DNA from 3 places in the Pseudomonas sp. FA-1 genome. Region 1 is predicted to be linked to each of the others. Evidence: riboswitches for the same ligand, from Rfam matches in the RefSeq annotation. Region 1 holds a riboswitch; each other region holds the start of a gene.

Region 1 (10,157 bases):
CGCGCTCGACACGCAGCAGCGCCAGCAAGGTGTCGCGGCGCAAACGCCCTTGCGGCGACTGCCCGAACACATGCAGGCCATCGCGGATCTGTGACTCCTTGAGGTCGCACAGGTAGGTATCCAACCGTGGCAGCCACAGTGAAGCATCGTCCAATTGCCCCTCGAGCTGAAGTTCGCGGTCGATATGGTTGGCCTTGAGCAGCTCGAGGATATCGCGCTGCAGTTCGCGGGCCCGACGCGGGTCGAGCAGTTGTGCGTCGTAGTATTCGTCGGCCAGGCGCTCCAGGTGGCGCAGCGGGCCGTAGGTTTCGGCACGGGTCAGCGGCGGCATGAGGTGGTCGATGATCACCGCCTGGGTTCTGCGCTTGGCCTGGGCACCCTCGCCCGGGTCGTTGACGATGAACGGATAGATATTCGGCAGCGGGCCAAGCAATGCGTCCGGCCAGCACTCGGCCGACAACCCGACGCCCTTGCCGGGTAGCCATTCGAGGTTGCCGTGCTTGCCGACATGAATCACGGCGTCGGCGGCATAGCCGTTGCGCAGCCAGAAATGGAACGCCAGGTAGCCATGCGGCGGCACCAGGTCCGGGTCGTGGTAGACCGCGCTGAGGTCCACCTGGTAGCCCCGGGCGGGCTGGATGCCGACAAAGGTCAGGCCATAGCGCAGGCCGGCGATCATCATCCGGCCGCTGCGGAACATCGGGTCCTGCTCCGGCGGCCCCCAACGCTCCAGTACGGCCTGCTGGTTGGCCTGTGGCAGCGAGGCGAAGGCCTGCTGGTAGTCGGCCATGCTCAGGCTCTGGGCACAGGGGCGCTGGTCGAGGTGGTCCAGGTCGTTGGTCACCCCCCCCAGCAATTGGTGGATCAACGCAGTGCCGCTCGGCGGCAGGCCCTCTACCGGGTAGCCCTGCCCCTGCAGGACCTGGAGGATATTCAGCGCGGCGCCTGGGGTATCCAGGCCAACGCCGTTGCCGATGCGCCCGTCGCGGGTCGGGTAGTTGGCCAGCACCAGGGCCACACGCTTCTGCGCGTTGGGCAGGCGCGCCAGCATCACCCAGCGACGTGCCAGTTCGGCGATGAAGTCCATACGCTCGGGATGGGCGCGGTAGCAGACCACGTCCGACTGGCTGCGCTCGCTGCGCCAGGCCAGGTCCTTGAAGCTGACCGGCCGAGTGATGATACGCCCATCCAGCTCCGGCAAGACGATGTGCATAGCCAAGTCACGGGCGCCCAGGCCCTGTTCGCTGGCCTCCCAGGCCGGCTGGTTGTCCTGGGCGCAGATCGCCTGGAGCACCGGGATGTCGCGCCGCAGCGGGCGCAGGTTGGGCTGCTCCGGGCTGGACAGGGCAAAACCGGTGGTATTGATCACCACTTCGGCGCCGGCCTCGTCCAGCCAGGCCTCGACCTGCGCGAGGCAGGCGGCCTCCTTGAGGCTGGCCACGGCGATCGGCAGCGGGTTGAGCCCTGCGGCCTGCAGGCGCTGGCAGAACACATCGACGAACGAGGTGTTGGCCGCCTGCAGGTGCGATCGATAGAACAGCACCGGCGCTACAGGTTGGTCGGGGTGCCATTGGGCGTACCAATCCTGGAGGGTCGCGCTGGGCTTGCCGGGGTGGTACACGCTGGTACGCGGCAAGGGTTGCGGTTCTTCCCAGGCGTAGTCGCGCTCCAGCCACAGGCTGGCCAGGCAGTTGAACAGGTTCAGGGCATTGGCCTTGCCACCCTGGCGCAGGTAATGCCACAGGCGTTCGGCCTGTGCATCGGTCACCGTGCCCAGGCCGGTCAGTTCAGGGTCCGGGCGGTCGTCCCCAGGCACCAGGATCAGCTGGACGCCACGGGCGGCCAAGGCCACCAGCTGTTCGACTCCATAGCGCCAATAGCCGACCCCACCGTGCAACGACACCAGGATCACCTTCGCATGGCGCAGCACCTGGTCCACATAAAGGTCGACCGAGGCGTGGTTCTGCACCTGCATGGGGTTGGCCAGGCGCAGGCTGGGGAAGCCCTCCGGCAACTGCTCGGCGGTTTCGGCGAGCAGCGCCAGGTGCGAGTCGCCGCTGCAGAGAATCACCAGCTCGGCCGGCGTCTGGCCGAGGTCGGCGATGCTGTCGTCCGGCACGAAGCCGCCGGGCTGGGTCCGCAGCAGGTGCATGGGTCAGGCGCCCAGGGCCTGGCGCAGGCGCGCTTCCAGCTGCGCGGCGTCCAGGTCCTGGCCGATCAGCACCAGGCGCGTGATGCGCGGCTCTTCGGCGCGCCAGGCACGGTCGAAGTGCTTGTCGAAGCGGGTGCCGACGCCCTGGATCAGCAAGCGCATGGGCTTGCCGGGGATGGCGGCGAAGCCCTTGGCGCGCAGGATGCCGAACTCCACCACCAGTTGGGTCAGGGCGTCGAGCAGCAGGCTCTCGTCCGCCTCCGGCAGGTCGATGGAAATGGAGTCGAAGGCATCGTGGTCGTGATCGTCGTGGTCATCGCCGTCGTGATGGGCATCATGGTGGGTACGGCGACCGTCGATGTGCGCCTCGGCCTCGGCCCCCACGCCAAGCAGCACCTCAAGCGGCAGGCGGCCGCTGCTGGCCTCGATGACCTTGACCGCCGGCGGCAGCTCCTCCAGCACCTCGGCACGGACCTTGGCCAGGCCTGTAGCATCGATCAGATCAGCCTTGTTGAGCACCACCAGGTCGGCGCTGGCCAGCTGGTCGGCGAACAGCTCGTGCAGAGGCGACTCATGGTCCAGGTTGGGGTCGAGCTTGCGCTGGGCATCCACCTGGTCGGGATAGGCCGCGAAGGTACCGGCGGCCACGGCCGGGCTGTCGACCACGGTGATCACTGCGTCGACGGTGCAGGCGTTGCGGATTTCCGGCCACTGGAAGGCCTGTACCAGTGGCTTGGGCAAGGCCAGGCCGCTGGTTTCGATGAGAATGTGGTCCAGGTCACCGCGGCGTGCCACCAGTTCACGCATGACCGGGAAGAACTCTTCCTGCACGGTGCAGCACAGGCAACCGTTGGCCAGTTCGTAGACACGGCCACTGGCCTCCTCCTCGGTGCAACCGATGCTGCATTGCTTGAGGATTTCGCCATCGATGCCCAGTTCGCCGAACTCGTTGACGATGACCGCGATGCGCCGGCCCTGGGCGTTGTCGAGCATGTGCCGAAGCAGGGTGGTCTTGCCCGAGCCGAGGAAGCCGGTGACGATGGTGACGGGGAGCTTGGCCAGTGTTTTCATGTCGCGATGCCCTTGGCAGGATGGCGCGGGCATGCAGGACGAAAGCCTCGGGCTTGCCAGCCGGGCTCGTTCGCCACCGGATCACCCCGCCCGGTTGAAAGTCGAAAACGTCACGAGGCAGGTCTCCTGGCTTGCACCGTACCGGCCGTGGCCGGTGGAGCGACGCCTTCCCGCGCGGAGCGCAGTGGCTGTGTCGATCCTGTTCAGTGCCTACAGTTGCGGGGGCAGCCGCGGCTTGGACCGCGTTCCCGTCTTAGCTGCGGCCGACGCCGCAGAACCTCGAAGCGGCAAGGCTACGCAGTGGTGGGTAGGCGGTCAACCATCAGCGCAGTATTCCCACCATCTCCATAGAGAACGGATTATGTGGGAGCGGGTTTACCCGCTCCCACAGGAGATGCTCCTACGACACCAATTGACGGAGCATCGGCCGCATGCTTTGCTTGCACCTTGCGTTCAGGTGCCCCCTCGGGGGTGAAACGGGAAACCGGTGCGTCGCAGGCCCCAAGGGGCCGGGCAAGGCCGGTGCTGCCCCCGCAACGGTAAGCGAGTGCGCGTCTTGACCACTGTGCCGTGTCGTATGGCATGGGAAGGTGACGCTGTCCAGGGAGCCTGCCTCCTCCTCGCCAGCCCGGAGACCGGCCTGACGACGAATGAACACCCCGCGGTGGGCGGGTGCTGTCGTGTGCCTTGGGCAAGCTCTGCCCAGGCGTGACGCCCGTGCCCGTCGCCCATAAAAAAGCAGAGGAACGCGTCATGTCCGTCACCAGCGCCAAACACAGCATCGCCACTCCCGTCAGCCTCAGCCAGCGCGTGCTCCTCGCCATCGGCGCCAGCCTGCTGGGCCTGTGCCTGGTCTACTTCGCCGGCTTCTCGCACATCGAGGCCGTGCACAACGCCGCCCACGATACCCGCCACAGCGCCGCCTTCCCTTGCCACTGAGTACGCCTGCATGATCAAGCGCATTGCCCGAACCGCCGGCTTCAGCGGGCTGCTCGCTGCCCTGTTGCTGACCTTGTTGCAGAGTCTCTGGGTCACGCCGCTGATTCTCCAGGCGGAAACCTACGAAAACAACGCCCCGAGCGCCGAGCACCACGCGCATGACGATGGCGTGGCCGCCCACACCCACGACGCCGAAGCCTGGGCCCCTGAAGACGGCTGGCAACGCCTGGTGTCCACGACCGGTGGCAACCTGGTGGTGGCCGTCGGCTTCGCCCTGGTCCTCGCTGCGCTGTACAGCCTTCGCGAGCCCCGCACGTTGAGCACCGGTGCGCTATGGGGGCTGGCCGGCTTTGCGGTGTTCTGCCTGGCGCCGACCCTCGGGCTGCCCCCGGAACTGCCGGGCACTGTCGCGGCCGACCTGGGCCAACGTCAGGCCTGGTGGGCCAGCACGGCGGCTGCCACCGCCGCAGGCCTGGCACTGGCGGTGTTCGCTCGGCACTGGCTGTTCAAGACGCTCGGCGTGGCCTTGCTGGCAATTCCCCATCTGGTCGGTGCCCCGCAACCAACCGTCCATGAGAGCCTGGCCCCCGAGGCCCTGGAGACCCAATTCAAGCTTGCCTCCTGGTTGACCAACGCGGCCTTCTGGCTCGCTCTCGGCCTGCTCAGCGCCTGGCTTTATCGTCGCTCCAGCCAGGCCTGATGACTCGCCCTCCCCTATTGCCGGCGTTCTACGCCGGCTTTGGGTGCCGCAGAGGATGCCCGGCCGACCACCTCGAGCGGCTCCTGCGTGACGCACTGGCTGCCCATGGCCTGCAACTGGCGCAATTGCGCGGCATCGCCAGCATCGACCTCAAGGCCGAAGAAGCCGGGTTGCAGGCACTGGCCAGCCGCCTCGGACTCGCCCTGACGCTGTTTCCGTCCGTACAATTGCACGCCTTCGAACCATTGCTCAGCCATCGCTCGGCCGCCGCATTCAACCACAGTGGCTGCTGGGGGGTCGCCGAAAGTGCAGCCTTGGCGCTGGCCGCACAAAAAAAAGGGACGCCCCGGTTGCTGGTGCCACGCCAGGTAGGCGACCGGGCTACCGTTGCCTTGGCGTGCAGCCGATAATCGCTGCTCCTTATTGCCCTACTGCAAGGACTTCCCATGACGGTCTTCTTCATCGGTGCCGGCCCCGGCGATCCGGAATTGATCACGATCAAGGGCCAGCGCCTGATCCGTCAGTGCCCGGTGATCATCTATGCCGGCTCCCTGGTGCCTGCAGCCGTCCTGCAGGGCCATAATGCCCATACGGTGATCAACAGCGCCGAACTGCACCTCGACCAGATCATCGCAGCCATGCGCAGCGCCCATGAACAAGGCCATGATGTCGCTCGCGTGCACAGTGGCGACCCGAGCCTGTACGGCGCTATAGGCGAGCAGATCCGCCACCTGCGCGAGCTGGGTATCGACTACCAGGTCATCCCAGGCGTCACGGCCACTGCCGCCAGCGCAGCCCTGCTCGGCTGCGAGCTGACCTTGCCGCAAGTGGCGCAGACGGTGATCCTCACCCGCTACGGGGACAGCTCGCCCATGCCCGCGGGCGAGCAACTGGCCGACTTGGCCCGACACCGCAGCACCCTGGCGATCCACCTGGGCGTCAAGCACCTTGAACGTATCGTCGCCGAGCTGTTGCCCCACTACGGCCCGGATTGCCCGGCTGCCGTGGTGCACCGCGCCACCTGGCCGGACCAGGACTGGGTGCGTGGGACCTTGCAGGATATCGTCGCGCTCACGGCAGCCAAAGGCTTCCGGCGCACGGCATTGATCTTGGTCGGGCATGTGCTGGGCGACACCCCATTCGCCGAGTCGGCCTTGTACCGGGCCGGGCACGCTCACCTCTATCGCCCCTTGGGCTGAAGCTCAAGATCATTCCTACAAAAAACATATGAGGTTACACAGATGCTCGAACTGCGCCCCAACTGCGAATGCTGCGACATCGACCTGCCAGGCGACAGCCCGGACGCAAGGATCTGCTCGTTCGAATGCACCTTCTGCCGGGCCTGCGACGAGGAGCATTTCCGGGGACGTTGCCCGAATTGCGGTGGCCAACTGGCCCCTCGGCCACCTCGAGTCGGAACCGCCCTGCTGAACAACCCGGCCTCAGGCCAGCGCGTCATCAAACCCCATAGCCGCTGCACCCGGGCCGGCGGATAGGGACCGCGGGTTGCGATGACTGCCCAGCCTGTACCATTGCCATGCCGCTTGTAGGAATTTTCAACAAACACACTTCGTTTATTCAACATCCCTACGCTTCCCATTACTATGCCCCCCGAATAAACGTATCTTGCGCGCTCCGCGCAGGTCCCAGAGGGTATTCCTGCGGGATTTCAGGAAACGGACCACATTCCTACAGGAGTTATCCAATGACAGCCGTTCTGATGGTTGACGACCATCCAACCGTTCGACTCGCGGTACGCATGTTGCTCGAACGCGAACGTTTTCGCGTCATCGGTGAATCAGGAGACGGTATCGATGCCGTGCAGCAGGCCCGCTCGCTGCGCCCCGACGTGGTGATCCTCGACATCGGCCTACCTGGCCTTGACGGCATGGAAGTGATCAAGCGACTACAATTGCTTGAGCCTGCACCGAAGATCATGGTGCTCACCGGCCAACCTGCCGACCTTTATGTACGTCGCTGCCTGGATGCCGGGATTGCCGCCTTCGTCAACAAGGATGAAGACCTCGACGCCCTGGTGTTCGCCTTGAAGGCGCTGGTCAAGGGTTACTCGACCTTTCCACAGATGTCGGTCAACAGCAGTTCGCTGGAGAGCGAGTGCGAACGCCTAGGGAGCCTTTCAAATCGCGAAATGGAAGTGCTGCGTCGCCTCAGCCGAGGGGAGAACAACAAATTCATCGGCGAATGCATGAACCTCAGCGCCAAGACCATCAGCACCTACCGGGGTCGTATCATGGACAAGCTCAAGACCGAGTCGCTGGTCGAGATGGTTGACCTGGCCAAGCGCAACCAGGTCGCTTGAACGCACTCGGCATGAAAGGTGCGCTGGGCGTTCTTCTATTGGGCCTATGCCTGGTAGCCACCTCGCCAGCGGCAAGCACGGACAGCGAGGCACGCCACTTGCTGGCCCGGTCCCTGAGCGTCGCACCGCCCTTGCCGATGGACCCGGTCGATCGGCAATGGCTGGAGCGGCGCAAGACGCTGGTGCTCGGGAGTTCGAAGCCGGACTACCCACCGTTCGAGATCAACACCAGCCTCACCGATTACGAAGGGATCAGCGCCGACTATGCCGGCCTGATCGCCGCACAGTTGGGTGTGGCGATCGAAGTCCGACGCTTCCCCGATCGCCAGGCAGCCATCGAGGCACTCCACGCAGGCAGCATCGACCTGCTGGGCAGCTCGAACGCGTTCGAGGCCGCCGATGCCCAATTGGTGCTCAGCCAACCTTATGCCGATGACCTGCCAGTGATCGTCAGCCGGCAAGACCGGATGCTCGCCCGGCACGCCAAGGACCTGGCCGGCTTGCGCCTGGCGATGGTCGATCACTACCTGCCGGAATCCGAGGTCCGCAAGCAATACCCCCAGGCGCAGCTACGCCTGTATCGCTCTACCCTGGCAGGGCTCTCCGCCGTGGCGCTGGGCGAGGTGGATGCCTACCTGGGCGATGCCATCAGCACCGACTATCTGGTTGGCAAGAGTCTGCAGGGCCTGGTGAAGATCGACCATTTCAGCCCGCTGGCGACGGATGTCTTCGCCTTTGCCCTGGCTCGCGACAACCCTCGCCTACAGCGACTGGTCGATAGCGCCCTCGCCAGGATCAGTGACAGTGAACGGCTGGACATATTGCGCCGCTGGAGCACTGGCAACACCAGCCTGCTACTGAAGAACCACACCGGGGCCCTGACTGCCGAAGAGCAGGACTGGATCAAGCAAACCCCGAAAATCCGCGTACTGGTAAACAGTTCGCTCGCCCCCCTGACCTTCAATGACGCTGCACATCACCCCAGCGGTATCACGATCGATCTACTCAAGCAGATCCGCCTGTTGACCGGCCTGCGCTTCGAAATCGTCGAACGCGACTCGATCCAGGAAATGGTCGACCAGGTGGCCGAGGGTAAAGCCGAGATGATCGGCGCCCTGGGCTATGGCCCCGAGCGGGCGGCACGCCTGCGCTATACCCGCCCTTACCTGGTGAGCCCAAGGGTCCTGGTCACCCGCAGCGATGCTTACTGGGCCGGCGCCCCCACCGCCTTGGACGGGCGACGGGTCGCACTGCTGCGCGGCGCCCCACAGCGAGAGACGCTGCGGCAGAAATACCCTCGTGCACGCCTGGTCGAAGTGGACACCCACCTGGAGCTGATGGAAGCAGTGGCCAATGGCGAGGCGGATGTCGCCCTCAGTTCGCACATCAATGCCAGCTATTACATCGCCCATGTGTTCAAGAACACCTTGCGCATCGCCGGCCTGCAGAGTGACGAACCGGCGGTGGCGGCCTTCGCGGTGGCGCCCAACCAGCCACTGTTGCAATCGATCCTGAACAAGACACTGTTGAGCATACCGCCCGAGGAGCTGGATCAGGTGGTCAATCGCTGGCGCACCACCACCGTGGTCAGCGACAGCCCGTGGCGCAACTACCGCACCCTGGTCTTGCAAGTCCTCGCGCTGGCCGTCCTGCTGCTGGCCGGCGTGGTGTTCTGGAACACCTACCTGCGCAAGCTCATTCACCAGCGCACCGAGGCCGAACGCGCCCTGCAGGCCCAGCTGGCCCTGAGCCGGAGCTTGCTGGAGCAATTGCGCCAGGCCAAGGACGACGCCGAACAGGCCAGCCAGGCCAAGAGCACCTTCCTGGCGATCATGAGCCACGAAATCCGCACGCCCATGAATGCCGTGATCGGCCTGCTCGAGCTCGCGCTGGAAGACAGCCGTCACGGCCGCAGCGACACACAGGCGCTACAAACCGCACACGGCTCGGCGGTAGGCCTGCTTGAGCTGATCGGCGACATCCTCGATATTTCGCGCATCGAGTCCGGCCACCTGACCCTGCAACCGGCGCCCACGGACCTGGTCGAGCTGGTCCGCTCGACCTTGCGTGTGTTCGAAGGCAATGCCCGCATCAAAGGCCTGCTTCTGGACGCCGAACTGCCCCAAGCTCCGGCCTGGCTGCAAGCCGACCCGGTGCGCCTTAAGCAGATTCTCTCCAACCTGATCAGCAATGCCATCAAGTTCACCGACCACGGCAGCGTGAAGGTCAGCCTGAAGCTTGCTCCGGATGCGCCCGGGGCACCAGTTCGCGTTGCATTGGCCGTACAGGACACGGGTATCGGCATAAGCCCTGAGAACCAGGCGAGGCTATTCAATACCTTCGCCCAGGTAAACGGGACCCAGGCCCGCCAGGGCGCAGGTTTGGGGCTGGTGATCAGCCGCACCCTGGCCGAGCTCATGGGCGGCCAGTTGCACCTGCAAAGCGTGGAAGGCATGGGCACCCGGATCGAAGTGGAGCTTTCCCTGCCGCCTGCCACGCCACTGCCCTGTCACGAACACCCCGAAGCCCCCCCATCACAGGCGAGCAGGCCATTGAATATCCTGGTGGTCGACGACTATCCGGCCAACCTCCTGTTGCTGGACAAGCAGTTGGCGACCCTGGGGCATCGGGTCACCCTGGCCGAACACGGTGCGGCGGCCTTGGCGCTATGGGAAGCCGGCAGCTTCGATGTGGTGTTGACCGACTGCAGCATGCCCGTGATGGATGGCCATGAGCTGACCCGGAGGATCCGCGCCCTGGAACGTGAGCGCAATTTACCGCCTTGCCGGATGCTTGGCATCACGGCCAATGCCCAGGCCGAGGAAAAGGCCCGGTGCCTGGCCAGCGGGATGGACGATTGCCTGTTCAAGCCCATCGGCCTGCAGGCACTCAAGGCCCACCTGCCCCAGGCGCGACCGCAGCCGTTGCCGACCTCCGAACCGCCAGCGCCTGAGGAACCCAGCCCGGTCGATGTC
Region 2 (10,157 bases), on a different contig from region 1:
GATCCTGCTGATGCGCCTGTGGATCCCGGAGAGCCCACGCTGGCTGTTGATCCACAACCAACCGGAACAGGCCGAACGTATCGTCGCCGGCATCGAGCGCCAATACCGCGCGCGTGGCCTCGCACTCCCCGCCATCGTAGGCCCGCCCCTGCGCCTGCATGCCCGTGACCACACGCCCTTGGGCGAGGTCGTGCGCTGCCTGTTCGGTGCCCACCGGCGGCGGGCACTGGTCGGCCTGACCCTGCTCGGCGCCCAGGCGTTCTTCTACAACGCCATCTTCTTCACCTATGCCCTGGTCCTCACCGATTTCTACGGAGTACCGTCCGAGCGCATCGGCTGGTACGTGCTGCCCTTCGCCCTAGGCAACTTCTGTGGGCCACTGCTGTTGGGCAGGCTGTTCGATGTATGGGGGCGGCGCCTGATGGTCAGCGCCACGTACCTGATATCCGGCGTACTCCTGGGCATCAGCGGGTACCTGTTCCAGCAGCAACTGCTCGACGTCACCCAGCAGACGCTGGCCTGGATGGTGATTTTCTTCTTCGCCTCCGCCGCGGCAAGCTCGGCCTACCTGACCGTGGCCGAAACCTTTCCGCTGGAGATCCGCGCCCTGGCCATCGCCGTATTCTATGCCTTTGGCACGGGCCTGGGTGGGCTGGCCGGGCCAGCATTGTTCGGCGCCCTGATCGAGACGGGAGAACGTACGAATGTGCTGTATGGCTATTTGATCGGGGCCGGCTTGATGGTCTTTGCCGCGCTGGTGCAGGCGCGATGGGGGACGGCAGCCGAGCGCAGGTCTTTGGAGCAGGTGGCACGCCCGTTGTCCCAGGCGCAGGAGGAATGACCGGCCAGGTGTACGCACCTGGCCGGTTTTCATGCGATGACCTGCCGCGCCCTCAGAGGAAGGTGAACACCTGTGACGCCGGCAAGCGCGATTTGCCAAGCCCTGCGTTGAAGTCATCCTCACTGCGGTAGCCCAGGCTCAGCACCACCACACTGGTGAGGCCTCGTTCACGCAGGCCCAGCTCGGCGTCCAGCGCCTTGCTGTCGAAGCCTTCGATAGGCGTGGCGTCCAGGCCATGGGCAGCGGCGCCGAGCAGTGCGGTGCCGAACGCCAGGTAGGTCTGCTTCTCCATCCAGTGTTGCAGGTCCTTGTGGTCGAAGCGGTGCAGATTCACGTAGCCGCGACGGGTCTGGTCCTGGCCGGCCCTGGCCTGCTCGGTAGGGAAACGCCCGTCGGCGGCTTCCTGCGCCAGTACCGCCTCCAGGTGGGCTTCGGTCATGTCGGTACGGGCAGCGAAGACGATCACGTGGGATGCGTTGAGGATTTTCGGCGTGTTGTAGGCAAAGGCCTCGGTGGCCTTGGCGATGCGTGCCTTGCCTTCGGCGCTGTCGGCCACCACGAAGTGCCAAGGCTGGGAGTTGACCGAGGACGGGCTGTGGCGCAGTTGTTCGAGCAGCGCGTCGATGGTCGCCTGGGGAATGCGACGGCTGGCATCGTAGGCTTTGGTGGTGTAGCGGCGCTTGGCCAGGGCAACGGTATCCATCAGGGAAACTCCTCAGGGGAACGGAATGTGCCGGGCATCTTATCTTTCCTGGGAAAAAGAAAAAGCGGCACAATGCAACAACACTTTCATCCCTGGAGTGAAAATGCTGCGCATCACCGACCTCGAACTGTTCGTGCGCAGCAGTGCACTGGGCAGTTTCACCGCTGCGGCTCTGGAGGCGGGCGTGCTGCCAGGCCAGGTGGCGGCGGCGATCAAGCGCCTGGAGCGCGAGCTGGACGTGCGCCTGTTCGCCCGCACCACCCGCAGCCTGCGCCTGACCGCCGAAGGCGAGCTGTACCTGCCCACGGCCCACAGCGTGCTCGATACCCTGCGCCAGGGCCGAGACAACCTGCACGGTGCCCATAGCACCCTGCGCGGAGTGCTGCAGGTGTCGGCGCCCTCGGACCTGGGCCGCAATCTCCTGCTGCCCTGGCTCAGTGCGTTTCGCCGCGAACACCCTGATTTGAGCCTGCGCTTCTTTCTCTCCGACCAGATCGCCGACTTCGCCCGCGATCCGGTGGACGTGGCTATCCGCTATGGCCTGAACCAGGACGCCAACTACATCGCCCTACCCCTGGCGCCCTGGAACCGCCGGGTCCTGGTGGCGTCGCCCGGCTACCTGGCGCGCCATGGCCGGCCACGCACGCTCGATGAGCTGCAACAGCATGCGTGCCTGCTGTACCTGCAGATGGGCCGGGTGTACGACCGGTGGCGCCTGGGCAGTCGCAGCGTGCAGGTGCGCGGCCCGTTGTTCAGCGACGATGCCGATGTGGTGCGGCGCTGGGCCCTGGAAGGCGAAGGGATCGTCTACAAGTCGTGGCTGGATGTCAGCGCCAATGTGGCTGCAGGTGAGCTGGAAGTGCTGCTGCCCGAGCACCTTGGCGAACCGACGCCGGTGACGCTGGTGTGCCCGCACCGCAAGCAGCTGTCACCTGCCGTGTCGCAGCTGCACCTGTGGCTGCGTGAGCGCTTCGCCGCGCTGCAGCCACCCGGTGCGCCATGACCGGTGCCGACAAGGCTCAGCCCTGTTTGCCCAGGGCTTCACGAAAGCGCGCGGTACTGGCCGCGGCCAGCACCAGCCCGACCACCGCGACAGCACCGCCCACCAGGCCGATATAGGCCACATCCAGCTGGCTGCTGACGATGCTGCCCAACAGCGCGCCACCGCCGATGCCGATGTTATAGATCCCCGAGAACAGCGCCATCGCCACATCGGTGGCATCCGAGGCGAGCTTGAGGGTCTTCGATTGCAGCGACAGGCTGAAGCTCAGGATCGCCACGCCCCAGACCATGCTCAAGGCGGCGAATACATAGAAATTGCCCGACAGCGGCAACAGCATCAGCAAGCAGGACGCCAGGGCCGCGATCGCCGCCACCAGGAAGCCATGGGGGAAGCGGTCGCTGTAGCGGCTGAACAACAGCGAGCCGAAGACACCCGCGCCACCGAACAGCAACAGCAGCAGCGTGGTGCGCTCGCCACCGATCTGCGCCACGTGCAAGGCAAACGGCTCGATATAGCTGTAGGCAGTAAATTGCGCGGTGATCACCAAGGTCACCAGCAGGTAGGTGATGACCAGCGCCGGGCGCTTGAACAGGATCGGCAGGCTGCGCAGGGAGCCGGAGTTCTGGCTGGGCAGCAACGGCAGCGATTTCATCAGACAGAGCATGGTGGCCAGCGCCACCCCGGCAATGCTCAGGAACGTCACACGCCAGCCAAGGGCTTCGCCCACCACCCGGCCCAGGGGGATACCCATGACCATCGCCAGGGTCGTGCCGGTGGCCAGCAGGCCCAGGGCCTTGGCCTGTTGACCAGGTGGCGCCACACGCACTGCCAGCGAGGCGGTGATGGCCCAGAACACCGCATGGGACAGGGCAATGCCGATGCGGCTGACCAGCAGCATGGCGAAACTCTGGGACAGCCAGGACAACAGGTGGCTGACAATGAACACCAGGAACACGAACAGCAGCAGGCGCCGGCGTTCGATGTTGCGGGTCAGCAGCATCATCGGCAGCGACGCCAGGGCCACCACCCAGGCATAGATGGTCAGCATCAGCCCGACCTGGGCCGTGGTCATCTCGAAGCTGCGGCCGATGTCACTGAGCAGCGCCACCGGGACGAACTCAGTGGTATTGAAGATGAAGGCCGCCAGGGCCAGGGCGACGACACTCAGCCAGCTGCCGGTACCGGCGGTTGGCGGCAGAACACTAGGGGTAGGTCCGTTCATGGAAGGGTTGTTGATCTCCGAAGACAAGGCGATAGGCCGCCCATCACCCGCTCAGTTCAAGGCCGGTGACGCGCGGTTTTGTTATTGGAAGGAATGCCGGCATGGTACGCATCGCGTCTGGGCCCCACAACCCTTGAGAGGCGGCATCGGTCTTGAGGCAGGTGCTGCCCGTGAGATCGAGCGCCGCGCGGGCGGCGCTCGACCTCACAGCCACCAAAGTAGCTACGGCGAACACTTCAAGCATTACCTGCCCGTGCCTTGGTGCACAGCGGTTCGTCAACGCCGAGGCGCAGCCGGCCTGACGGTCAATTTGCCAGGGGCCACTCGGCCAACGGCCAGTAGCGCCCCTTGCGTGACTCATAGAGGGTGAAATGCCGGGCGGCGAGGAAGAACTCCGGTGCCACCGCAGCTTCCGGCACCTGGGCGCGATAGTCCCGGGACAAGGTCAGGTGCGCTCGGTATTCCCGGCCCTGCCCGGCGATGCCCAGCGGCAGCACGGCCTGCTCCAGGGCATAGACCAATCGGCGCAAGGCCGGCGGCGTATCCTGTGGCTCCAGCACCAGCACATTGGCCCGTGGCCATACCTGCAGGCGGTCCAGGGTCAGGCGCAGCGGCGTGTCCGGGCCTTTGAGGCTGTCGACGGCTGCGCACAGCGCAGGCACCAAGGCCGCGTCCACGTCCCCCAGGAACAGCAAAGTCAGGTGAAAGTTTTCCGCCGGCACCGGCTTGCCGCTGCGCAGGCCCAGGCCTCGGCGCCACTGCGCCATGGCCCGGCGTTGGGCATCGGTCACCGGCAGGGCGAAGAACAACCGCTTGAACGGTTGCCCTTTTTCCCGTTCATCCACTGGCATTGGCAAGGGTCCTGTTGCGTAGGCATGGCTGCATCATCGCACAGGCACGCCTGAGCCTCACCCCTCATGGCGGGTACCGCCTCGTACCAATGTCTGCCTGGCAATCTGAGATTAATCCTACAAAGCGCCTCCATGATTGTTTATGCTGGCGGGCTCAAGCCATGACGCGTGGCCATTTCGACAAGCATCCGTCCATGAAAATCGCACTCGTACTGATCTTCGCCCTCTCGATCGCCTATGTTCACCTGCGCGGTCGGGTTCGCCATAAACTGACCCGCCAGCTGGGTGACCACTCCAGCTTCCTCGCCCCGGTCAATGCCTTCCTGTACCTGTTCTCCCGGCACCCGGCCAAGCCCTACCTGCCGGTGGAGGCGTTCCCGGAATTGCAGCCGCTGAAGGATCACTGGCAGGAGATCCGCGAAGAAGCCCAGCAGTTGTTGCACGTGGGTGAAATCAAGAAATCCGACAACTACGACGACGTCGGCTTCAACTCGTTCTTCAAGACCGGCTGGAAGCGCTTCTACCTGAAGTGGTACGGCGAGAGCCACCCTTCGGCCATGAAGCTGTGCCCCCGCACCACCGAACTGCTGCAGGGCATCGGTACGGTCAAGGCGGCCATGTTCGCCACCCTGCCGCCGGGCGCCAAACTGGTACGTCACCGTGACCCCTATGCCGGCTCCTACCGCTACCACCTGGGCCTGGACACACCGAACGACGACGGCTGCTACATCGACGTCGATGGCCAGAAGTATTCCTGGCGCGACGGCGAGGCGGTGGTGTTCGACGAGACCTACATCCACTACGCTGCCAACACCACCGAGCACAATCGCATCATTCTGTTCTGCGATGTCGAGCGCCCGCTCAAGTACCGCTGGGCAACTGCCTTCAACCGCTGGTTCAGCCGCAACGTCATGGCCGCCGCCGCCGCGCCCAACGATGCCAATGACAAGACCGGCGGCATCAACCGCCTGTTCACCCGCATCTACAAGATTCGCGAACGCGGCAAGGCGATGAAGAAACGCAACCGTACCCGCTACTACCTGGAGAAGTGGGCCGTGGTCGCGGCGCTGGTGCTGTTCTTCATCTACATCTGACGCGGCCCCTGAGAGGCGGGCAAGGGTAGAATCTTCGACTAGCCTGAAAGCTCCTGTTGCCAACCCTACAAGGTGAAGACGATGAGCATGATGGACTGGGACGCCTACCGTAAGCAGTTGATGGCCGGCATCGGCGATCTCAAGCAGCTGTCCCCCGACACCGTGACCGGCTACATGACCGCCAGCGGTGCCGGGGCCAAGACCAACCACCTCGATGCCAAGACCCGCGAGTTGATCTCCCTGGCGGTGGCCGTCACCACCCGCTGCGATGGGTGCATCGCCGTCCATTCCCAGCAGGCCGTCAAGCACGGTGCCACCCGCGAGGAAATCGCCGAAGCCCTTGGCGTGGCCGTGGCGATGAATGCGGGCGCCGCCCTGGTGTATTCGGCCCGGGTCATGGACGCTGTGGGCAAGGCCAACGATTGACCGTACCGGCGCCGCCCTGCGGCGGCGCCGGGCCAACCGACTCCACGGAGCTGCAATGATTCACATCCGCCCCATGACGCCAGAAGACTTCGAGCACTTCTGGCCGACCTTCCAGGCCATCGTCCAGGCCCGCCAGACCTACGCCTTCGACCCCGACCTCAGCTTCGAGCAAGCCCGCCACCTGTGGCTTTCGCTGCCGCTGCACACCCTGGTGGCCGAAGCCGACGGCCAACTGCTGGGCTCGTACTACCTCAAGGCCAACGCAGCAGGCCCCGGCAGCCATGTCGGCAACTGTGGCTACATGGTCGCCGAGGCCGCCCGCGGTCGTGGCGTGGCGCGGCTGATGTGCGAACACTCGCAGAAGCTGGCACGCCAGGAAGGCTTCCTGGCCCTGCAGTTCAACTCGGTGGTGGCCAGCAACGAAGTGGCCGTGGCGCTGTGGCACAAGCTTGGCTTCGAGACTGTCGGCCGGCTGCCCAAGGCCTACCGCCATGCCCAGCTGGGGCTGGTGGACTGCCTGGTGATGTACAAATGGCTGGCCGATGAGCCGGTGGTGGAAAAGCCGCCGCTGCTGATCGGGCGCAAGAACATCGAGGCCCGCGTCTCGCGCCGACGCGGTCGCTGACCCCTCCCCCTGCGCATTTGACTCCCTCGCCGATCGATGGTCAGATGCGCGCCAGTTTCAGGTGTCCTGCGCCGCCGCGCGCAGGGTGAAACGGGAAGCCGGTGCGTCCTTTACAGGACAAGTCCGGCGCTGCCCCCGCAACGGTAAGCGAGCGAACCCTTCGACACACCACTGTGCCTGTGCATGGGAAGGTGAAGGCGTTCATGACCCTCGCAAGCCCGGAGACCGGCCTGGAGTTTCGTTGGCAACCCCGCGGTGGGCGGGCGCAGGCCGGTTTCGCGTGCGCCCCTGCGTGCGTGATAGGTCTCCATGCGTTGTTTCCACCGGGATCCATTCCTTCCTGCAACCGTGGAACGACATGTCCCGTATCTACAAGCTTCACACCCTGGCGGCCTGCCTGGCCGTCGCCCTGCCGGCCTGGCCCGATGAGCCCGACGGCCAGGTCCTGACACTCCCCTCTACAGCGATCACCGAGGCCCTCGACCCGCAGGCCATCGACCTGGGCACCCCGACCCAGGCCGGCTCGCGCCTGGGCCTGAGCGCGCTGGAAACGCCGGCCAGCACCAGCACCATCAGCGCCGAGCAGATCCAGCGGCGTAACAACGCCACGCTCCAGGACGCCGTCACCCGCTCGCCCGGCATCACCTTCACCGGCAGCCCAGGCGACGGCAACACCGGCCTTTCGGCCCGGGGTTTCGAAGGCCAAAGCTCGGTGATGACGCTGTTCGATGGCTCACGCCTGTACAGTGGCGCAGGCACCCTGACCTTCCCGGTCGACCCATGGATGATTGAGCGGATCGACGTGATCCGTGGGCCGGCCTCGGTGCTCTACGGCGAAGGTGCCACCGGCGCGGTGGTCAATGCGATCCCGAAGAAGCCGTTCGCCGGGCCGGTGCACAACCACCTGCGTCTGGGCTACGGCGCCTGGGACCGGCAACAGCTGGCCTTGGACAGCGGCGGCAGCCTTGGCCAACGGTTGAGCTACCGGGTGACCCTGAACCGGCAGGCCGGCAACGGCTGGGTCGAGCGCACCGACTCGCGCAGCCTGGCCCTGAGCGCCGCCCTGCGCCTGGACGCCAGCGACGACCTGAGTTTCACCCTCGCCCACGAACGCGGCGACACCGAACCGGCCAACTACTACGGCACCCCACTGATCGATGGGCACTACCGCAGCAGCCTGCGCAAGAAGAACTACAACATCGACAACGACGTGCAGCGCTATCGGGACCAGTGGACGCGCCTGAACACCGACTGGCACATTCACGACAGCCTGTCGGCCAGCAACCAGCTCTACTACATCAAGAGCCGACGGCATTGGCGCAACGCCGAGTCGTACACCTGGAACCCGGCCGATGGCGTGCTCGAGCGTGGCAGCTTCCTGCAGATCAAGCACAACCAGGAGCAGTTCGGCGACCGCCAGAGCTTCACGTTCGACCATACCCTGTTCGGGCGCGCCAGCAAGACCGTGATCGGCGCCGAGTACAACAAGATCCGCTTCAACGTCGACAGCAATGCCCCCTTCGATGACGGCAATGTGGACACGCTCGATCCGTGGAACCCGGCCCCGGGCCGATTCCACAGCCTGTCGCCGACACGCCCGCAGACCTTGTCCGTCACCCACACATTCTCCACCTTCCTGGAAAACCGCACCGCGCTGACCGAGCGCCTGTCGCTGGTGACCGGTGTGCGCCGCGACCAAAACCATGTGGAGCGCAACGACCTGGTGAATGAAACCCGTAGCGATCGTAGCCTGCGCGGAGGCAACTGGCGTGCCGGCCTGGTGTTCGCGGTCACGCCGGACCTGTCCCTGTATGGCCAGCACTCCACCAGCGAAGACGGCATCGGCGACCTGCTGACCTTGCGTCCGGAACAGCGCTACGACCTGACCAAAGCCAGGCAGACGGAACTGGGCCTCAAGCAGCGCTTCTGGGATGGCCGGGGCGAATGGACATTGGCCGCCTACCACATCGTCAAGCACAAACTGCTGGTCGCCGACCCGGTGAACCATGGCCTGCAGCAGGCCGGCCAGCAGACGTCCGACGGCCTGGAAGCGTCCGTGGAGCTGGCATTGGCCAACCAATGGCAGGTCTCGGCCAACGCCTCGGTGGTACGCGCAAGGTTCGACGACTATCTCGAGCACACCGCAACCGGCATCATGGACCGCGCCGGCAACCGCCCGGCCAACGTGCCACGGCGCACGGCCAACCTATGGGTGAGCAAGGGTCTGGGCCAGGATGTCGAAGCCGGCCTTGGGTTGCGTTACGTGGACCAGCGTTACGACAGCGCAGCCAACCAGGGTAGTGTTCCGGGGTATACGGTGGTCGATGGCACTATCGGCTGGCAGGTCTTGCCGGCTGTGCGCCTGGGGCTGCAGGTGAACAACCTGTTCGACCGCGAGTATGCGGCCTCCTACCTCTACACCAGCGACCTATGGCTGCTGGGCGCGCCCCGGTCGTATTTCGCCACGGTGGACTACACCTTCTGAGCCCGAAGCCAGCGCCGCCCCTGTAGGAACGGGCTTGTCCCGCGATTAGGCCGGACCTGCCATCGCGGGTGGTGGCAAGGGCTTTGCCCTTGATCGCGGGACAAGCCCGCTCCTACAGGGACCGCGCACGCTGCTCTCCCGGGTGCCAACGATGGAGCATGAAGGTGAAACAGCGGATCACTGCCCACGCCGCAACAGGTAGGTATCCATGATCCACCCCTTGCGCTGGCGCATCTGTTCCCGCACCTGGAGTATCTTCGCCTTGACCTGCAGCAGCGGCCCGGCGACCAGGACCTCATCCTCGGTTCCCAGGTACGCCCCCCAGTAGATCGTCAATGCCGGGTCGTCCAGGTCAGCAAAGGCACACTGCCCGTCCAGCATCACCACCACATTGTCGATCCGACCCTGCTCGGCCAGGCGCCTGCCCGGCAGCACGGTCAGCGGCTCGCCGATGCGGTTCAGCGGTACCTGATGTCGGGCAGCCAGGGCCTGCACGCTGCTGATACCTGGGATTACCTCCAGCGCAAGGGCCAAGCCGCGCTCCCGGACCAAGTCCAGCACGCGCAGGGTGCTATCGTACAGCCCAGGCTCCCCCCAGAGCAGGAACGCGCCGACATCGCCAGGCCCCAGCTCGTCCTCGAGCAGACGGCCATACAAGGCCGCTCGCTGTCGGTGCCAATGCTGCACCGCACCGACATAGTCCGCCGCCTGCCCATCACGCCTGGGGTCGGCCACCTGCACCAGGCGGTAGCCACCGGCCGGAACGTAGCGCTCCAGGATCATCGTGCGCAGGCGCGCCAGCTCGTCCTTGTCGGGGCCCTTGTCCAGGATGAAGAACACCGTGGTGCGCCGCAGCGCCTCCACGGCCTCGAAGGTGACCTGGCGGGGGTCGCCAGGCCCGATGCCA
Region 3 (10,157 bases), on a different contig from region 1:
TACGTAATAGGCACTGATATTGGGAAATGCGTACGGACCGGAAGGGTCGCGTACCGCATCTCGATCGATGCCGTCCTTGAAGGCGGCAGGCAACCAACGCGCCAAGATGGAGCCGCCGGTTACTTTGTGGACCCACGCGACGGGACGGCCCTGCTCGTCGAGCGCGGCGCTCAGGTGGTTGTAATGGTACGGCCGCAGCGAACTGTGCCGCGTATCTTCCTCCCGTGAATAGATGACCTTGACGGGATAATCCACTTGCTTGGCGATCTTTACGGCATGGGCTACAAAATCGACTTCCAGGCGTCGGCCAAAGCCACCTCCCAGCAATTGGTTATGTACCTCCACCTTATCCTCGGGCAGCCCAGTGAGCTCTGCAGCAATCGCCTTTGCACGCGCCGGTACCTGGCTACCGACCCAGAGTTCGCAACCATCCTTACGCACATGTACCGTGCAATTCACCGGTTCCATACAGGCATGGGCCAGGAATGGAACCTGGTAAACCGCATCTACCTTCCGGGTGGCGGTCTTGAGCACCCCTTCTGCATCACCCTCCTTGCGGGATTGCCGACCGGGTTGCATCGACGCTTTTTTTATCGCCTCAAGCATTTGTTCGCTCGACACCGATGCGTTCTGGCCGCCGTCCCATTGGATCTGCAATGTAGCCAACCCTTTGCGCGCGGCCCCCATGTGATCTGCGACCACCGCTACCGAATTATCGGTTTTTATGACCTGCCGAACGCCCTTGATGGCCATGGCCGGGCCTGGCTCGACCGCTTTCAGCGTGCCTCCAACAACAGGGCAAATCGTGATTGCAGCGACTTTCATGCCTTCCGGCCGAACGTCGATGCCGAACACTGCCTTGCCCGTAACCTTATCCTGCCCGTCGGTCCGTTTGGCGGGAGTACCAATGAGCTTGAATTCACTGGATGGTTTGAGAGCCAATGTATCTGGAATGGGCAGTTTCGCAGCTGCACCGGCGACCTCTCCATAGCCAAGCTTCCGGCCACTGGCCGGATGAAACACCGATCCGTTTTCTGCTTTGCAGCTGTCCGCAGCCACCCCCCACTGATTGGCCGCTGCGCTGATCAATAACATACGAGCTGCCGCTCCCGCTTCACGTAGCGGCTTCCAGTTCGCAGGCACCGATGTCGATCCTCCCGTCACCTGGAAGCCCAGTGCCGGGTTGGCGTAGCGCGTGTCGTCCGCCGGGGCATGTTCGACAATGATCTGGTCGAGCCCTACTTCCAGTTCCTCCGCTATGAGCGCTGGCATTGACGTGTAAGTGGCCTGCCCCATCTCCACCGGCTGAATGACAAATACAACCTTGCCGCTGGGCTCGATCCGAATATAGGCATTGGGAGTGAAGTTCGAATCCTGGCCTTGCGACGAACCCGCAAATCCAGGTAGCGAGATACCGATCAACAACCCGCCGCCGAGTGCAGCACTGGCTCGGAGGAAACCGCGACGGCTGACCCCTTCAGGAGAAGATGAGGGCATCAGGTTCTGGATGCTCATGATTTGGCCTCCATGTTGCTAGGCCGAGATTTGCTTGCAGCCGTCTTTATTGCCTCTCGAATGCGTACATAAGTGCCGCAACGGCAGATATTGCCTGCCATGGAGGCATCGATATCGGCATCGCTGGGGTTCGCATTGCTGGCGAGCAATGACGTTGCGGCCATGATCTGCCCTGATTGGCAGTAGCCGCATTGAACGACCTCGTGTTCGAGCCATGCTTGCTGCACACGACGGCCTACATCGGTATCACCTACTGCTTCTATCGTCGTGATGCTCGCCCCCGCCAGACTGCCGACAGGCGTAACGCATGAGCGAATGGCGACACCATTCATATGCACGGTACAGGCGCCACACAATGCCATTGCGCAACCGAACTTGGTCCCCGTCATACCAAGTACGTCTCTGAGTACCCACAGCAATGGTGTGTCGTCATCAACGTCGACCTGATGTTCGGTTCCATTGATCCTTAGCGTTTGAGTCATCGAATCGCCCTCATGTGGCACACGGGTATTCGCGCCTGAGTGGCTTCGACACAGGCGTGCGGAACAATACATGAGCTTAGGTCGAGATCGCGCTTATGGAAGGCAGCGCAAAAGGATAAAAACCGACGACCCGATCGATGTTTAATCACGCAAGCCAACCCTGCAATTTGCACCGCTTGCACGATACTTGTTGCCTGGACACCGCCCCAGAAAGGAGCCAGGATGAACCGCAACGAGCTGCGCCGTATCGACTTGAACCTGCTGGTGGTCTTCGAAACGTTGATGTTCGAAAGAAACCTCACCCGCGCTGCAGAAAAACTATTTCTTGGTCAACCGGCGGTGAGTGCCGCACTGGCCCGCCTGCGCGATCTCTTTGACGACCCATTATTGGTCCGAAACGGCAGAAGCTTCGAACCGACCTTGCGTGCCTTGGCGATTCTGCGGGAGCTGCAGCCCGCGATGGATACTATCTCCAGCGCCGTGAGCCGGGCCCGGGACTTCGACCCGGCCACCAACCGCGATACGTTCCGCATCGGCCTCTCCGATGATGCCGAATTCGGCCTGTTCCCCCACCTACTGAAACACATCCGTGAGCAAGCGCCGAATGTGGTCATCGTGGTCCGGCGGGTGAATTTTCTTTTGATGTCCGGAATGCTGGCTTCGGGCGAAATTTCTGTCGGAGTCAGCTACACCACGGAACTCCCCGCCAATGCCAAGCGTCGCAAGCTACGCGACATGGCAGTCAAAGTGTTGCGTGGCGATGATTGCAGTGAGCCCCTGAGCCTGGATGATTTCAGTGAGCGTCCCCATGCCTTGGTATCGTTCTCAGGTGATCTGTGCGGCAATATCGACAATGACCTGGCCCGTGTTGGCCGCACTCGACGCGTGGTGCTGGCAGTTCCTCAGTTCAGTGGCTTACGGTCGATCCTGGCGGGCACCCAGCTACTGGCCTGCGTTCCGGACTACGCGGCGGCAGCGCTGATCGACGGCAGTCAACTGCGCGCCGAGGATGCGCCCTTCCCTATCGCCACATCAGAACTGTCCATGGTCTGGGGCGAAGTCACGGACAACGACCCCGCCGAGCGCTGGCTACGCGCCAAAATCATCGAGCACATGGGGCAACCTGCGTCTAGCACTTGATGTCACACGACGGGGCGGCCTCGGTGAGGTAAATCGACAAATCAGTCATCGGCGGTATGGCGGGAATTTCGAAATACATCTGCACCAGCCAACCGCGGTGATAGGTCCCATGGTTGACTACATGCAGCAACATGCCGCCAGCGGTCATGGTTCCCTGGTTGCCAGAGACGAATGCGAAGTCGATTGAGCGCTTCAATGAAGCCTCCGTCTGCCCGGTGCCCCAGTCGACAAACCAGTCGTCCACCTCCTGTTGAGCGCCCCACAACTCATCGAGTTGCGGGTAAGGCATGGCCTGGCGTGACGAAAACCCATGCAGCCGTCCTTCAAGATGGGCCTGCCAGATGCGGTCTACCACATAGATGTGATTGAGCGTGGCGATCATGGTTTTCATCGGTCCAGCGCGTTGCCGGGTCAGCTCCTCGGGTGCCAGGGAGGCCAGGCTGGCGAAAAGCAGCTGGTCAGCCCAGCGTTTGTAGCGGGTCAGCAGTTGGGTGGTGGGCAGGTTTATCACGGCAAACCTCCTGGCGAGCAACGACGTCTTTCCCGGAGCGGCGGTGTACGCTGCAAACGTCTATTGGGTATAGATCACTACGCCGATCCAGTCGACGACGCTGTACTGGCCCGCGCTCCCGCTAGCGATGTTCCCGTACGAACTCGATGAAGGCTTTCAATGCCGCTGGCACCTGCCGCCGGCTTGGGTAATACAGGTGCAGTCCCGGATAGTAGTGGCACCAATCGCCCAAAACCTGCTGCAGATCGCCTCGCTCCAGATGTTCCTTGACCATGTCCTCGAACACATAGGCCAGGCCGATGCCTTGTAAGGCAGGCGCCAGCATCAAGCTCACATCACCCAGTATCAGCGGGCCTCGGACATCGACCTCCAGTTGGACACCTCCCCGCTCGAACTCCCATCGGTAAAGCGCGCCACTGGGAAAACGGTGCCCGATACAAGGTAGTTTTTTCAGGTCTTGTGGGTGTTGCGGGGTGAAATGGCGTTCGAAGAACGCGGGCGAGCCGACCACCACCGAGCGCAGATAAGGGCCAATGGGCAATGAGACCATATCGGCTTGTAACCGCTCACCCAGGCGTACACCAGCATCAAAGCCGGTGCCCACCATGTCCACTAACGCGTCGTCACTGACGATTTCCAGGTGTACATCCGGGTATGCATCGAGAAAAGGCTGGGCCAGTGGAAGCAGTGCAAGCTCCGCGGCTGCGCGCCCAGCGGTAATGCGCAGGTTGCCAGACGGTTTGTCACGAAAATTATTGAGGTCTTCCAGGGCGTCGGCGATGTCGCGAAAGGCCGGTTGCAGCCTTTGGTAAAGACGCTCCCCTGCGTCGGTAAGTGCCACACTGCGCGTGGTGCGGTTGAACAAGCGAACATCCAGGCGGGTTTCCAGAGCTCGCAGCGCATGGCTCAAGGCCGAGGGCGTAAGGCCGAGCTCGACCGCTGCACGACTGAAATTCAGGTGCCGGGCAATGCACAGGAAAAGCGACAGGTCGGCGGTGCTGGTCGGTTTCATTGATGAAAACCACTCAAAGGCCCATGTGATATTCATGGGATTATCACAGGAATCAAGAGATTTTAAAGTTCAATCAACTCATCGAGAAGGCCCGCATGGTGCAGGGTCGGATACAGGAGGAGTTGATATGCGTACTTGGCTCATTACTGGCGCTTCCCGTGGTTTCGGCACCCTGATCGCCCAACAGGCCCTGGCGGCTGGCGATGCAGTCATTGCAACGGCACGTAAACCAGAAGACATCGAGGCCCGACTCGGTCAGCATCCGAACCTGCTGGCGGTGCGCCTGGATGTGACCCGCGAGGAGGAAGCCCACGCAGCGGTCGCTGCCGGCATCAAGCATTTCGGGCAAATCGACGTGCTGGTCAACAATGCCGGGTTCGGCGTGCTCGGCGCGGTCGAAGAAACCAGCGCCAGCGAAACCGAGCGGCTGTTCGCCACCAACGTCTTCGGCGTGCTCAACGTCACCCGTGCGGTATTGCCCCATATGCGCCGTCAACGCAGCGGCCATGTCATCAACATCTCATCGCTGGGTGGCTACCAAGCCTATATGGGCTGGGGCGTTTATGGCTCGACCAAGTTCGCCGTCGAAGGCATCAGTGAAGCGATGCATCAGGAGTTGGCCCCATTGGGGATCAAGGTAACCGTGGTCGAGCCAGGTTTTTTCCGCACCGATTTCCTCGATGAGCAATCGTTGGTGAAAACAGCTTTGGAGCTGCCCGATTATGCCGCCACCGTCGGCGTCATGCGCAATCATGCCGAAGCAGCCAACCACGCTCAGCCCGGCAACCCTGCGAAACTGGCCGAGGCTTTGATGGTGCTGGCGAGTGTAGCCAATCCACCGCTGCGTCTGGCCCTGGGCAGCGACGCCGTGGCGCGCGTCGAGGCCAAGAACCGCGCAGTCGAACATGAACTGGAGCAGTGGCGGACACTGTCTCTTTCCACCGACTTCGTCTCGTAAGCTGCCGCGCGCCAAACCTGAACCGGGTGCGCCGGTTCAGGTTTTGGCTGCCTGCGACGCCAGAACGACCGCCCTGCAAGTTGACTCCCCTTCGCATAAATGCTCAGATGCGCCCCAGTTTCAGGTGTCCCCTGCCGCCGTGCCGGGGATTAAACGGGAAGCCGGTGCCTCGCCTTGTGCGATCAGTCCGGCGCTGCCCCCGCAACGGTAAGCGAGCGATGCATTCGATACGCCACTGTGCCACCGGCATGGGAAGGTGAATGCCTCACGCCTCTCGCAAGCCCGGAGACCGGCCTGTCACCTCGTTTGGCAACTCCCGCGGTGGGCGGGCGCGGGCCGGTCTTGGGGCAGCAGCCTGCCCGCGATTCCCTTGCGCGCCGTCATCGTCGGGTTACATTCATTCCCGGTACGGTTGCTCGTCATGTCTGCCCCTACCCTGCGTCTCGAAGGTTTGCACTGGGCGCCATCGCCTGGTGGCCGGCGGCTGCTCGACGGCATTGACCTGGAGGTACGCCCCGGTGAATGCGTCGGCCTGATCGGCCCCAACGGCAGCGGCAAGACCAGCCTGCTGCGCTGCGCCTATCGCTTCACACGGCCTGATGACGGGCGCGTGCTGCTCGAAAACGAGGACATCTGGCAGCGCCCGGCGCGCTGGGTGGCACAACGCGTCGCGGTGATGCTCCAAGAGTTTCCCGAGGATTTCGGCCTGAGCGTACGCGATGTGGTCGCCATGGGCCGCACGCCGCACCAGGGATGGTTCGACAGCGACGATGACGATGCGCTGGTGGACGCCAGCCTGCATCGCCTGGGCCTGCAAGCGCGCGGCGATCATGGTTTTACCCCGTTGTCCGGCGGCGAGAAGCAGCGCGTGCTGTTGGCTCGCGCGCTGGTCCAGCAACCGCGCCTGTTGATCCTCGACGAACCCACCAACCACCTGGACCCCCGCTACCAGCTGGCCTTGCTGGAGCACTTGCGCGCCACCGGCCTGAGCCTGCTCGCCAGTTTCCACGATTTGAACCTGGCTGCGGCCTTCTGTGACCGGCTGTATGTCATCGAGGCCGGTCGCATTGTTGCCCACGGCCCCCCGGCCGAGGTACTGACCGAACAGTGCCTGGCCGAAGTCTTCGGCGTACGGGCACTGGTCGACCGTCACCCCGTGGCCTTTCACCCACGCATCACCTGGATCAGCCCCGCATGAAGCGAAGCCTCACCTGCCTGGCCCTGCTGGCCGCCCTGCCCTTCGTCGCCTGGGCAGGCGACTACCCCGTGACCGTGCGCAGCTGCGAGCGTGATGTCACCTTCAGCCAGCCGCCCCAGCGGGCGGTGAGCCACGACAGCAACCTGACCGGCATGCTGCTGGCCCTGGGGTTGCGCGAGCGTATGGTTGGCTTCACCGGCATCAGTGGCTGGAAGACCCTTGACCCTACCATGACGGGTGCCCTGGACGGCCTGCCGGAACTCGCCCCGCGCTACCCATCGGTGGAAACCCTGCTCGATGCGAACGTCGACTTCCTCTTTGCCGGCTGGGGCTACGGCATGTACGTGGGCGGCCCGGTCACGCCACAGGCCCTGGCACCGTTCGGCATCCCGGTGTACGAGCTCAGCGAGTCCTGCTCGCGGGTCATGCCCCAACACCGCGCCAGCCTCGATGACCTGTACCGGGACCTGGACAACCTGGGGCGCATCTTCGACGTTCGCCAGCAGGCCCAGGCCCTGATCGCCACCCTGCGCCAGCGCGTGGCGCGCGTGCAGGCGCAGGTCGCCGCTGAGCCCCAGGCTCCCCGTGTATTCCTCTATGACAGCGGCGAAGACCGCCCCACCACCTCCGGCCGCCTCGGCATGCCCCAAGCGCTGATCGAGGCGGCCGGCGGTGACAATGTAATGGCCGATGTCAACGCCAGCTGGACCGAAGTGAACTGGGAAAGCGTGGTGGAGCGCGACCCGCAGGTGATCGTGATCGTCGACTACGGCCCGACCTCCTGGCAACAGAAGCGCGATTTCCTGCTCGCGCACCCGGCCCTAGGCGAAGTGACGGCCATCCGCGAACGACGTTTCGTGGTGCTCTCCTATATTCAAGTCACCCCATCGGTGGACAACGCCAGCGCCATCGAGCAGTTGGCAGCGGCGCTGCATCCCCGCCTGTTCGCAGGCACGCTGCAGTGATGCCGGTACGTGATCGTCGCGCCTACCGGTTGTTGCTCGTCGCGCTGCTGATGGCAATGCTGTGCTCGTGTCTGGTGTCTCTGGGGTTCGGTGCTGCCCAGGTACCCCTGGCCGATGTGCTGGGCATCGTGCTGCAACAGGCAGGCCTGGTCGACCCAGGAGGATGGAGCCGGGGCCAGGCACAGATCGTCTGGCAGATCCGCGCGCCGCGGGTGCTGCTCGGTGCGCTGGTGGGTGCAGGCCTGGCCTTGGTCGGTGGTGCATTGCAGGCCGTGACCCGCAACCCGCTGGCAGACCCGCATCTGCTCGGGGTCAGTTCCGGTGCGGTGCTGGGCGCGGTCCTGGTGGTGCTGTTCCTGGGCGCCTTCGCCGGCCCGTTCAGCCTGCCGCTGGCGGCGTTCATCGGCGCGCTCGCCAGCATGCTGCTGGTATTGGCGGTGGCCAGCCGACGCGGGCGCCTGGACAGCGACCGGCTGCTGCTCGCTGGGGTGGCCGTGTCCTTCGTGATCATGGCCCTGGCCAACCTGCTGCTCTACACCGGCGACCCACATGCGGCCAGCTCGGTGATGTTCTGGATGCTGGGCGGCCTGGGCCTGGCGCAGTGGTCGCTGCTGTGGCTGCCGGCACTGTGCGTGCTGGCGGGCTTTGCCTTGCTGATGAGCCTGGCGCGGGCCCTCAATGGTTTGATGAGCGGCGAACAGACAGCCGTCAGCCTGGGCTTCGAGCCCCGTCGGGTAAGAGCCCATGTGTTCGTGGGGTGTGCGCTGCTCACAGGCGTGCTGGTGTCATTGTCCGGGGCCATCGGCTTTGTCGGCCTGATGCTGCCCCATGTCGCCCGCCGGCTGGTAGGCGCCGAACATCGACGGCTGCTCCCGGCCTGTGCCTTGCTCGGGGCGCTGTTCATGGTCTGGGTGGACATCGGCGCACGTACGTTGATCGCGCCCCAGGACCTGCCCATCGGCATCGCCACCGCCGCCATCGGCGGCATGTTCTTCATCCTGATGCTGCGCCGCAAGCCCTGACGTGTCTACAGGCCTTGTGCCCGACGCTCGCGTACCTGGCGCTTGAGCACCCGCAAAGGCGGTGCATAGAAGAACCCGAACGACACGCTGCCCTTGCGCCCGGGCAGCGCGTGGTGCAGCCGATGGGCCCGATACAGGCGTCGCAGGTAGCGGTTCACCGGCTTCGGCGCCCGGGGCCAGTGGCGGTGGAAGAAGCCATCGTGGGCCAGTACATACAGCACGCCGTAGCCCGCCACGCCAGCGCCGACCCATTGCAGCGGCGCATACCCGGCCTTGCCCAGGGCGACCAGGCCCGAGGCGATCAGGGCGAGTGCCACCAGGTACAGGTCGTTGGTCTCCAGCATGCCCAGGTGGGGCTCATGGTGCGAGCGATGCAGCCACCAGCCCCAGCCATGCATGACGTACTTGTGGGCCAGCGTGCCGACGCCTTCCATGGCCACCAGCGTGCCGAACAGGATGGCGAGATTGAACAGCATGTAACGGTCCGAGGTTGTAACGAAGGGCGCAAGGTTAACACCGCCTGGGCGCGCTTCAGAGGCCTTTTTCATGAAAGTCCGGTCGCCGAACATCCAGTTTCATGAAGGAAATTTCCCAGATCGCGCAATTGTCACGCAACTGTCCTTGACCCTGCCTGGCGCCAGGCGTAAGGTCCGCGGCGCAGTTTTGCATCCCACAACAGGAGTCCTGCATTGGACAGTAGCCCCAGTCGATTGCGACAGGCCCACACGGCGAGCTAGTCCGGCAGCCCTCCTGCCACTGTCTTGCCGCACACGGTAGACGGTGGTTCATCACGGCCCAGGCGGGTCGATGTCTCCCCTTCTTTCCTTCCTGCTCCCGTGCCCGGCACGCGGGCATGTGGTCCTCGCACTCGTTGTTTTCAGTTGCGCCGCAGGTGGCGGCGCCCCACGGGCATATGCCCGGGAAATGAGGTTTGCTATGGATTGGAAAGTCTTTCTGCTGCGCGTCAGCGTAGCCCTGGTACTCGGCGCCCTGATCGGTGCCGAACGTCAACTGCGCCAGCGCCTGACCGGCCTGCGCACCAATGCGCTGGTCAGCACCGGCGCCTGCCTGTTCGTGCTCATGACCCAGGCGGTGCCTGGCATGGCGCCCACCGATGCCTCGCGTATCGCCGCCTATGTGGTGTCTGGTATCGGCTTTCTCGGCGGTGGCGTGATCATGCGCGACGGCTTCAATGTCCGTGGCCTGAACACCGCCGCCACGCTTTGGTGCACGGCCGCCATCGGTGTGTTGTGCAGCCTGGGCCTGCTGCTCGAGGCGGCATTGGGCAGCCTGGTGGTGCTGTGTGCCAATATCCTGCTGCGTGACATCGCCCAGCGCCTGGACCGCCAGGAGG

The links. A riboswitch is a leader RNA that binds a small molecule or an ion and turns the genes downstream of it on or off. The one in region 1 is predicted to bind cobalamin.
Region 2: linked by a shared signal. The riboswitch ahead of AC1MHZ_RS22360 (TonB-dependent receptor) and the one ahead of AC1MHZ_RS20770 (CbtB domain-containing protein) in region 1 are both predicted to bind cobalamin.
Region 3: linked by a shared signal. The riboswitch ahead of AC1MHZ_RS16740 (ABC transporter ATP-binding protein) and the one ahead of AC1MHZ_RS20770 (CbtB domain-containing protein) in region 1 are both predicted to bind cobalamin.

Annotation. Positions count from the first base shown of each region.
Region 1 covers NZ_JBWXTH010000013.1:16,883-27,039, reverse strand. The annotation lists gene cobN (cobaltochelatase subunit CobN) at 1-2,152, opposite strand, end outside; gene cobW (cobalamin biosynthesis protein CobW) at 2,156-3,223, opposite strand; cobalamin riboswitch at 3,323-3,520, opposite strand; cobalamin riboswitch at 3,662-3,881, shown strand; gene AC1MHZ_RS20770 (CbtB domain-containing protein) at 3,977-4,162, shown strand; gene AC1MHZ_RS20765 (CbtA family protein) at 4,173-4,862, shown strand; gene AC1MHZ_RS20760 (cobalamin biosynthesis protein) at 4,880-5,272, shown strand; gene cobM (precorrin-4 C(11)-methyltransferase) at 5,309-6,061, shown strand; gene AC1MHZ_RS20750 (DUF1272 domain-containing protein) at 6,104-6,358, shown strand; gene AC1MHZ_RS20745 (response regulator transcription factor) at 6,568-7,182, shown strand; gene AC1MHZ_RS20740 (transporter substrate-binding domain-containing protein) at 7,194-10,157, shown strand, end outside.
Region 2 covers NZ_JBWXTH010000016.1:57,197-67,353, reverse strand. The annotation lists gene AC1MHZ_RS22400 (MFS transporter) at 1-841, shown strand, start outside; gene nfsB (oxygen-insensitive NAD(P)H nitroreductase) at 894-1,544, opposite strand; gene AC1MHZ_RS22390 (LysR family transcriptional regulator) at 1,648-2,547, shown strand; gene AC1MHZ_RS22385 (sugar transporter) at 2,564-3,769, opposite strand; gene thpR (RNA 2',3'-cyclic phosphodiesterase) at 4,075-4,620, opposite strand; gene lpxO (lipid A hydroxylase LpxO) at 4,815-5,714, shown strand; gene AC1MHZ_RS22370 (carboxymuconolactone decarboxylase family protein) at 5,796-6,140, shown strand; gene AC1MHZ_RS22365 (GNAT family N-acetyltransferase) at 6,196-6,765, shown strand; cobalamin riboswitch at 6,808-7,013, shown strand; gene AC1MHZ_RS22360 (TonB-dependent receptor) at 7,124-9,250, shown strand; gene cobF (precorrin-6A synthase (deacetylating)) at 9,428-10,157, opposite strand, start outside.
Region 3 covers NZ_JBWXTH010000009.1:41,050-51,206, reverse strand. The annotation lists gene AC1MHZ_RS16770 (xanthine dehydrogenase family protein molybdopterin-binding subunit) at 1-1,515, opposite strand, end outside; gene AC1MHZ_RS16765 ((2Fe-2S)-binding protein) at 1,512-1,997, opposite strand; gene AC1MHZ_RS16760 (LysR family transcriptional regulator) at 2,220-3,137, shown strand; gene AC1MHZ_RS16755 (DinB family protein) at 3,127-3,648, opposite strand; gene AC1MHZ_RS16750 (LysR family transcriptional regulator) at 3,770-4,660, opposite strand; gene AC1MHZ_RS16745 (oxidoreductase) at 4,788-5,618, shown strand; cobalamin riboswitch at 5,724-5,930, shown strand; gene AC1MHZ_RS16740 (ABC transporter ATP-binding protein) at 6,040-6,816, shown strand; gene AC1MHZ_RS16735 (ABC transporter substrate-binding protein) at 6,813-7,781, shown strand; gene AC1MHZ_RS16730 (FecCD family ABC transporter permease) at 7,781-8,803, shown strand; gene AC1MHZ_RS16725 (sterol desaturase family protein) at 8,809-9,279, opposite strand; gene AC1MHZ_RS16720 (MgtC/SapB family protein) at 9,740-10,157, shown strand, end outside.